Regions from separate parts of the Shewanella sp. SACH genome, predicted to be linked through region 1. Evidence: predicted binding sites of a transcription regulator. Region 1 holds the regulator's gene; the other holds the start of a gene.

Region 1 (4,853 bases):
TGCCGACCTCAACGCGCAAGAAGTGCAATTGACCAGTCAGGTAGTAGGAACATATGAAGCAAAATAACGTATTACTTGCCAGCCTAATGCTAATAATGAGCATGAGCGCCTTTGCTAAAGTCGACGACCTGAAACAGGAAGTCAAAATCAAGGCTGTGAGCCAAACGGCAGATATCAAGAACAACCAGATCATCTTCTTTGGTCCGGTTGAAGTCACCCAAGGTTCGATTAAAATCCATGCAGATCAACTGCGTGCATTTTCTGCCGAAGGTGAAAATAGCAAAATTTTAGTGGCCACAGGTAACCCTGCGACGTACAGCCAAGTGTTAGACGATGGCCGTCCAGCCTCAGCGAGCGCGAAAGAAATTCGTTACGATATGGCGAGCCGCACCCTGACACTTAAAGGTTTAGCCTCGTTAGATCAAGCGGGCAGCCAAGTGACGGGTAATTTGATCCGCTACAACATCATCCAGCAAAAATTGATTGCCGAGAGTACCGGCAGTGGCGACGATCGCGTGATCACGATTATTCAGCCAGAAAGCTATCAAGATGATGCCAAACCAGACGCGCCAGCAGATAAACCTGTGAAAAAGCAGGACTCTAAATGACCCAAATCACCCTAAGAGCACAAAATCTGGCGAAGAGTTACAAGAGTCGCCAAGTGGTTAAAGACGTCAGTCTGACGGTCAAAACCGGTCAAGTCGTTGGCCTACTCGGCCCGAACGGCGCGGGTAAAACCACCACCTTTTACATGGTCGTCGGTCTGGTTAAAAGCGATAAAGGCCACATCTTTATCGACGATGATGATTTAACCGCAGATCCTATGCACCTGCGCGCCCGCAAAGGCATAGGTTACTTGCCACAGGAAGCCAGTATCTTCCGTAAACTGACCGTCCATGACAACATCATGGCCGTGCTGCAAACGCGCAAAGAATTAAAAAAAGAGCAAAGGGAAGAAGAGCTAGAGCATCTGCTTGAAGAGTTCCACATCACCCATATCCGTGACAGCCAAGGCATGTCATTGTCGGGGGGTGAACGTCGCCGTGTCGAAATTGCGCGGGCGTTAGCAGCAAATCCTAAGTTCATTTTGCTCGATGAACCCTTTGCTGGTGTCGATCCGATTTCAGTTATCGACATTAAAAAGATTATCGAACAGCTCAAAAGTCGTGGCCTTGGCGTGTTGATCACAGACCACAATGTCCGTGAGACATTAGATGTGTGTGAACATGCCTATATCGTGAGTCACGGAAACTTGATTGCCGAAGGAACACCCGCAGAGATCTTAGACAATCAGCAAGTTAGGGCTGTGTACTTAGGTGAACAATTCAGGCTATAGTTAATCAAGCGGAGCCAATGCAGGCAATTTATGCCACCATTGGACTCCACTCAAGATGATAACAAGCGACCTCATCCAACAATAATAACGTAGGGATCAGCGGTAACATGAAAGCGTCACTCCAGCTCAAACTGGGTCAACAGTTAACCATGACGCCACAATTACAACAGGCCATCCGTCTGTTGCAACTGTCGTCATTAGAACTGCAGCAAGAGATCCAGCAAGCCTTAGATTCTAATCCCCTTCTCGAGCTGGAAGAGGATCAATTCGACGCCACTAAAGACCCTGTAAACCAAACGCTATCCGATACGGATTTCAGTGAATCTAGCACCCTGCCGCCAGAAAAAGACAGCTCCACCATAGACACGGCAGAGTCCTTAACCAAAGAATCCATGCCCGACGAACTGCCCATGGACACCACGTGGGATGAAGTGTTCACCGCCTCCCCTAATTCTGGCCCCGGCGGCAGTCGTGAAGATGATATGCCCTTCCAAGGTGAGACCAGTGAAGGCTTGTATGAACACTTAGAATGGCAAAAAAACCTCACACCGTTTTCTGAAACCGATTTAGCCATTGCCACCGCTATTATTGATGCCATCGACGATCAAGGCTATCTCACCCAAAGCACTGACGAAATCCTCGAAGCCATGGGCAATTCTGAGGTTGAGCTCGACGAAGTCGAAGCCGTACTAAAGCGCATTCAACATTTTGATCCCATTGGTGTTGCCGCCCGCGATTTAAGCGAGTGCCTGTTGATCCAACTGTCGCATTTTGCCGCTGACACGCCCAACCTAGAAAACGCCCGCATGCTGATCAAAGATCATTTAGATCTGATCGCCGCCCGCGATTTTAGATTGTTGATGCGTAAGACTAAATTAAAAGAGGATGAATTAAGAGACGGCATCGCGCTTATCCAAACTCTCAATCCCCGCCCAGGTTTATTGATTACGCCCAACGATGACGAATACGTCATCCCAGATGTGTCAGTGTCGAAGAAAAATGGCCGCTGGGTGGTTGAGCTGAATCCTGACTGCATGCCAAAAATCAATGTAAACCAACATTATGCCTCGATGGCGCGCAGCACTAAAAGCCAAGCCGATAGCCAATTTATTCGTGGTCATCTGCAAGAGGCTAAATGGTTTATCAAGAGTTTAGAGAGCCGTAATGATACCCTGTTGAAGGTGGCGAACTGTATCGTCCAATATCAGCAAGGTTTCTTTGAATACGGTGAAGAAGCCATGAAACCTATGGTGCTTAACGATATTGCCGAAGCGGTAGAAATGCATGAGTCGACCATCTCAAGGGTGACGACACAGAAATACATGCATACCCCTAAGGGACTTTTTGAACTAAAATACTTCTTCTCTAGCCACGTCGGTACTGACGATGGTGGGGAGTGCTCATCCACAGCAATCAGAGCCTTCATTAAGAAACTGGTTGCAGCGGAAAACCAGAAAAAACCATTAAGCGACAGTAAGATGGCACAGCTTCTGGCAGAACAAGGGATCAACGTAGCCCGCAGAACCATTGCGAAGTACCGAGAGGCTATGCTCATTCCGCCTTCTAATCAGCGTAAAAGTTTATAACCTACAGTGGATATCGGAGGACGTTTCTATGCAAATAAACCTGAGTGGACACCATGTCGAAATTACCGAATCGTTACGCGCATATGTAGAAGAAAAGTTTTCAAAACTTGAACGCCATTTCGAACAGATCAATAATGTGCACGTTGTGCTCAATGTCGAGAAAATGCAACAGATTGCCGAAGCGAGAATAAATCTTATCGGTGGTGAAGTTTTTGCTACTTCAGAGCATGCTGACATGTATGCCGCTATAGACGCCCTGATTGACAAGCTTGATCGTCAGGTTATTAAACACAAAGAGAAGTTAACAAAACACTAATAATGGAACTTTGTACCATACTGCGGCCGGAGTGCACTACCTGCGCCACTCCGGGCAGCAAGAAAAAGGTACTGGAACTCATCAGCGACTTAGTCGCTGCCCAGTACCCGACCCTCTCATCTCAAGAGATATTCGAAAGCCTAGTGGCGCGCGAAAAGATGGGGAGCACAGGTATAGGTAACGGCATCGCCATTCCACATGGTCGACTAGCCGATATAGATCAGCCCATTGCCATACTCATTAAGTGTGAAGAGCCGATAGCATTCGATGCTATCGATAAGCAACCTGTTGATATTTTATTTGCACTACTGGTGCCTGCAGACCAATGTCAGCAGCACTTAAGTACCTTGTCTTGCATGGCCGAAAAGCTGAGCGACAAGCAAATATTAAAGCAATTACGCAAGACGCATGATGAAACGGAACTCTATCAGGTAATCACTGGATGAAACTGGTCATAGTGTCGGGCCGCTCAGGCTCAGGCAAATCTGTCGCCCTAAGGGTACTCGAAGATCTCGGCTATTATTGTGTCGATAACCTTCCCTTGCCCTTAATCGGCACTTTGCTTGAGCAACTCAAAGGCAGTAACGATCTCGTCGCCATCAGTGTCGACGTGCGTAACATGCCTGAGCAGGATAAAGTCTTAGTGAAGCAACTCGCGAGCCTGCCTCCTGATACTGAGTTAACCAGCTTCTTCCTCAATTCCAGCGATAAAATTCTGCTTAAGCGTTACAGCGAGACCCGCCGTTTGCATCCTTTGTCGAAGAGCCAAGTCTCTTTGCAAGAAGCGATAAAGCTGGAAGGGAAACTGCTCGAGCCTATGTCAAAACTGGTCGATCACTACATAGATACGTCAAATTTGAATATCTATGATTTAAGCGATCAAGTGAGACAAATTCTGCTCGGCAGCGTCGATAAAGAGTTAGTGATTAACTTCGAGTCCTTTGGCTTTAAGCACGGTATGCCAACCGAAGCCGACTTTATGTTCGATGTGCGCTTCCTGCCTAACCCACACTGGGAACTGGCGCTGCGTCCATTGACAGGCTTAGATGAGCCCGTGGCTGAGTTCTTAAATCGTCAACCACTCGTGAATAAGTTCATCTGGCAAATCGAAAATTTACTGGAAACTTGGCTGCCACATCTCGAGCGCAACAATCGCAGTTATTTAACTGTGGCGATTGGCTGCACGGGTGGGCAACACAGATCGGTTTACGTCGCAGAGCAATTGGCTAAACGCTTTAGTAACGGTAAACATAAAGTTTATGCCCGCCATCGAGAGCTGAATAATGCCAAAGCTTGAACGTCAGATCACCATCTGTAACAAACTGGGATTACATGCCCGTGCCGCCACTAAGTTGGTGGTACTGGCATCCGAGTTTGATGCGACCATCACCTTGATACAAGGCGATAAACAGGCATCCGCCGCCAGCGTACTCGGCTTATTGATGCTTGAGACTGGCATGGGTAAAACCATTAAACTTATCGCCGAAGGCCCAGATGCTGAGCCAGCTCTGGATGCCATTTGTGCCTTAATCGACGCTAAGTTTGACGAAGCCTGTTAGTTTGATTTCATACTCAGCGTTCCACACAGGCACTCAGATTAGTACACCTCACACTT
Region 2 (4,853 bases), on a different contig from region 1:
TTGATTGGGGGCCAGAGGATTGGGGCGTGGCTTTTCCAGCCGAATCTATGGCCGATGGGGTTGAGCTGGTGGATAAAATCAATCAAGTGATCAACACCTGTGCGGGCACCACAATGAACCCTCTTAACAGTCGCACGCAGAACTTAGACTGTAGCGATGGTTTGCACGACGGTAAAGTGGTGATCTTGACCCACGACTTCCTGTTTGAGAATGCTCACCGTGGTCAGGGGGCGACCATCAACTTGCCTAAAATTAAACGCTTTGTGGAAGAGGCGCAGCGCCAAGGATACCGTTTCGACACGCTAGATAACTATGCCCCCGCTTGGCAGGATCAGCATGATTATCAGCAGCCTGATTTTGTCTCGTATCAAGATAAAATCTATTCCTTAGTGCAAGCCCATTTCTCCCAAAGTAATTGGCAACCGAACCAAACCCCAGCCTTGTGGAAAAACGAGAAGTAGCTAAGTGTTGGGCTGAGTATTTACTCGGCCCATTATATTGGCCGAGTAAAGGGTATGTTGCTGAACTTAGCCTGACAAAACTCAAAATAGCGTCACTTTTTTACACTTTACCCACTCCGCTTTAACTCAGTATCTGTAATACTGCTCCGACATTGATTTGAAGTTGATCAGTGTTAGAAAAGCAGCGCACAAAGCGCGCGATTGGGGAGAGAAAATGAGTACGTTTGTAAAGTTAACCTTAGCGGGCACCTTAGTGATATTAGCCATACTCGCCGCAGGTATTTACCGTTTCAACATGACCAATGATGATATTTATATGGTGATGGAAGATGGTAAGGTCATGCAATACGACGAGGCCATGGCGCAGGAAAAAACGCAGGCACAGGCCAATGAGGTCGAAGTGGTGACACCGCTTGAGGTTAAGCCGGTGGCGAATGCGTCGGAAGTGATGCTTAAACTCTTCAGCTTAAATACCGCCAACCCGTTTGAAATTACCCTACCAGAGGGCGGTAAATCGGTTGCCTTGACCCATTTTATTAAGATCAAGCAAACTGAATTTGCGATGGGCGATTATCAAGATGGCGAGGTAAAAGGCCGAGTATTACTGGATTATTTGCGCATTACGCCGTTAAATTTCGATCCCGCTTTAGAGCCCGACACCCAGAGTAACGCGCCAATTCAAGATGATCCTAAAATGCAGACTATGCCCTTTGTGGCACCGTTTATTGTGACGACTCAAGGTTCGGGGGCATTTTGGTATCTTGGCTTGTTTAGCCTCGATTTTGAACACAATAACTTGAAGCATTTAGGCAGCGTTATGCTGGGCGACCGCATTGAGGTTGACAGTATTGAACCTGTTTATCCCTTCGAAGCCCCATTCAAAATTGCCGTGATTTATCGCGATAGAGCGCCTGACCAACCTATGTCTGAAAGCCCTGAAATCGTCAAAACCTTAGAGGTGACAGTGAGCGAAACTGGCATCACTAACATAAATCAGTAGTGAGTAGTCGTGCGCAAAGGGTCGGGAGTAAATGCATTATGGATCTGCGCAGGCTTGTGCTAAGTTATTTTTCGTTCTGTGTGTGATGCTTGCCGCTGCGGCAAGTATTCTCGGGTAGATAGACTTGGCATAATGTTTTGACAAGGAGAGTGTCATGCAAGTTAGCAAAATCACTGGGAAATTTGATGTTAAGCTCACCCCAGATAGCACCTATGCTACGGGTGTGGGCGGCGTGACGTTAGGTCGTATGGGTTTAGATAAAACCTTTTATGGCGAGCTTGAGGGCCGTAGCCAAGGGGAAATGCTCAGTGCAATGACGTCAGTCAAAGGCTCGGCTGGCTATGTGGCGATTGAGCAAGTGGTTGGCAAAGTGTGTGGTAAGCAGGGTAGTTTCGTGCTGCAACATTTTGGCATTATGACCGATGGACAAAACCGTTTGATCTTAGAAGTGGTTCCCCATTCCGGTGCGGGCGAGTTGCAGGGCTTAACGGGCACTATGGCCATCAGTATCGAAAATGGTCAGCATTTTTATGAGTTCCAGTTTGGCTTTGAAGCCAGCGCTGAGCCCGCATTTTAACGCGACTTCAGGCATGATTGTTTTAGGCATGATTGTTTCTGAAAATATAGTTTCAGGCACTATTAAGGTGTTATCGCTTAAGGTACTATCGCTTCCAGCATTAGCCTGATGTCGTTCAATTTTCCTACCTTGATTTCGTTTTCTCAAACCTAGTTTTATCTACGTGGCCTAGAAAACCTTGCTTGATTTAGTGACATAATGGACATAAAAAAACCAGCCTAGGCTGGTTTTTTGTTATTACTCTTTCTTATCAATCGAGTTCAAAAGTTGAGGCAAGATTAACGCCTTGTACTTAACTCTGACTGTTAAAGCGCTACTTTTGAAAGCTAGTTTCAGAAAGTGCAGCTTTAGCTAGCGTTAAGAGGCTTTTTTAACGACTTTGATTTTATCGACAACTTTTTTCACATCGTCGGTATTCTCGGCAATTTTCAGCGCTAACTGACGTTCGGCATCGCTAGCAACTTCACCTTTTAAGGTGACGATACCATTAGCGACATCCACATTAATCTGAGTGCCGGAAACATCGGTTGAAAACAGTAAACGGGTTTTGACGACTGTGGCAACCTTAGAATCGGTCAAAGTAGCAACAACTTCACTGGTGCCTTCTTTCTCATTCATCACAATGAGTTGATTATCGACATCTTTTACGCCGTCTAAACTTTTGATCAGTTCAGTGGCAAGAGCTTTATCGACACTGCTTTCCACTTTACCCGTTAACGTCACGTTTCCCTCTTTGACATCCGTTATAATGTCAAAGGAATTGAGATTGGTATTGAGCAGTAAAGTAGTTTCAGCTTTACCATCGATCCACGCATCCTTAGCCCCGTCCTTCCAATCTTGAGCTGCTGCGACATTTAAACTGATTGAACCGACAAGTAAGGTCGCTAGTACTGATGCTGTTGTGGTTTTCATAATCATATCCTCCGTTGTTTTCTCGATGTTAGATATTGCGTGAATCGTGCCAACATTGTTAAGTTGCTGATTTGAAAGTGTTTGATTGCTATTTTTGATGTTTTAATGGAAGGATTGTTTTGCTTAAGTCGGTCTTTTTTACCGACAAAATGTAATTTTTTCTGGCAAGCGAAGTCATCTTTAAAGCATAAAAAACCGCACGAATGTGTGCGGAATAGCAAGCGGTGCGTTAAAGCTGGATATTGCCAGGTAAAGAGGCTCATACTGATGCGCACTAATGCAAACTGATGTAAACAGGTGCAAAGAATTACCCAGGATTGAGCGAACTCATACCATCGCAACTGATTTGCAGCCAAGCGGCGCCTTCTGCGAGCTGATTGGCAAGTTGTGGCTGATGTGCTTGCCTTACTGCTTGCTTCATCTGGGTTAACACTTGCTGCTCTATAACGACAAGTGCGGCCATCGCCTGCGATATATGGCACTGATGCAGCAACTTTGTCGCTTGAGTGTAAGTGACAGGTATCGTATGACTCAGGCCATGAAGCGGCTCGCTAGACAAAGGGCGCAGCTGCTCAAATCGCCTCAACATTCGCTGGTGGATATTCGCTTTGGTCGAAAAAATCCGCTTAAGGTTATAGTCTTCGACGTACGTCATCGCTTGGTTGTAAAATGTGAGTCCTTCTTGATTGAGCGTTATCATTTCATCGATCAACATGATATCGGCGCGGATATCAGTCTGATGTTGCACAACATTAGACTTCATTATGGGCCTCCTAATGCTAGTGTTCGACATAGCCTTGTTTAACGGCTTGGGTCAACTAATTGAGTTTCGTTCAGCTACCATGCATATTCTGTTCTCGTTTTTAATGATATGTTAACAGGCTGATTTTTAGACTGATATTCTCGGTTCATTACGCCATCCTCTTGGAATATCGGCAACTATTACCGCTGCTGTTGTTAAAATTTCACGACTGACATACAGTAGCCCTTCATACACAGGGAGTGGGATAGCATGGCTCGATTGACACTTTTTTATCACCTGCAGGATGTAAACGCCGAACAAGCCATCTTAGAACTCGCCGGCGCTGCCGACTTTAATAAGCTACGCAGTGTCGATGATTTGCCTTGGATAGAACAGCTTGAGGCGAATCACGTCGATGTTGCCATCATTGAGCTGTCCAGCCTTAGCCGTGAGGATTATCTCGGGCTACTGGACAATGTAGCTCTGTCTAATATTGAGTTTATTTTTCTCTCCGACGGCCAGCCAAACCCCAATCTTGATCAGTTAATGTCGCATTTTGCCGGTTATCATTTTCGCAAACCCTACGACATGACGTTAATCAGCGATATTTTCGCCGATTTTGCCCAGTATCTAGTGTCATCCCCAATTCGGCCTCGGCCTTTTTCCAGTGAGCTAGACCAATATGGTTTACTCGTCGGTTCCTCTGCTGCGATGCATAAGCTGTATCGCACGATTCGCCGCGTCTCCGCGACCGACAGTAATGTGCTGATCATCGGTGAGAGCGGGGCGGGGAAAGAGCTGGTCGCTAATACCATACATCTTGCCAGCCCTAGGCTGAACGAGCCTTTTATCGCGATTAACTGCGGCGCCTTAAGCCCTGAATTGGTCGATAGCGAGTTGTTTGGCCATGTAAAAGGCGCGTTCACTGGCGCTCATCGCGATCACAAAGGCGTATTTGAGCAGGCAGAAGGCGGAACCTTATTTCTCGATGAAGTCACCGAAATGCCAATTGAGCATCAAGTGAAGTTACTCAGAGTGCTTGAAAATAGTGAATATCGCCCCGTTGGCGGTGCCAAAGTGCAACTCGCCAATGTGCGGATTGTAGCGGCAACCAATCGTGATCCCATAGCGGCAATCGAGGCTGGGCAATTTCGCGAGGAT

Evidence for each region. Region 1 encodes sigma-54, which starts transcription at its own class of promoters, with help from an activator protein. Its sites were predicted from a motif close to GTTGGCACGNNNNTNGNNT; they were not measured.
Region 2: BM607_RS01595 (BON domain-containing protein) is a predicted target of sigma-54. The motif match lies at 2,986-3,004, and genes of this name have one in related genera.

The regions. Positions count from the first base shown of each region.
Region 1 is NZ_MPDG02000002.1:255,518-260,370, reverse strand. Features, by position in the region: gene lptC (LPS export ABC transporter periplasmic protein LptC) at 1-67, shown strand, start outside; gene lptA (lipopolysaccharide transport periplasmic protein LptA) at 54-608, shown strand; gene lptB (LPS export ABC transporter ATP-binding protein) at 605-1,336, shown strand; gene BM607_RS08925 (RNA polymerase factor sigma-54) at 1,444-2,922, shown strand; gene hpf (ribosome hibernation promoting factor) at 2,951-3,238, shown strand; gene ptsN (PTS IIA-like nitrogen regulatory protein PtsN) at 3,241-3,684, shown strand; gene rapZ (RNase adapter RapZ) at 3,681-4,535, shown strand; gene BM607_RS08905 (HPr family phosphocarrier protein) at 4,522-4,797, shown strand.
Region 2 is NZ_MPDG02000001.1:396,394-401,246, forward strand. Features, by position in the region: gene BM607_RS01580 (polysaccharide deacetylase family protein) at 1-461, shown strand, start outside; gene BM607_RS01585 (hypothetical protein) at 676-1,461, shown strand; gene BM607_RS01590 (DUF3224 domain-containing protein) at 1,616-2,038, shown strand; gene BM607_RS01595 (BON domain-containing protein) at 2,396-2,950, opposite strand; gene BM607_RS01600 (glutamyl-tRNA reductase) at 3,258-3,713, opposite strand; gene BM607_RS01605 (sigma-54 dependent transcriptional regulator) at 3,963-4,853, shown strand, end outside.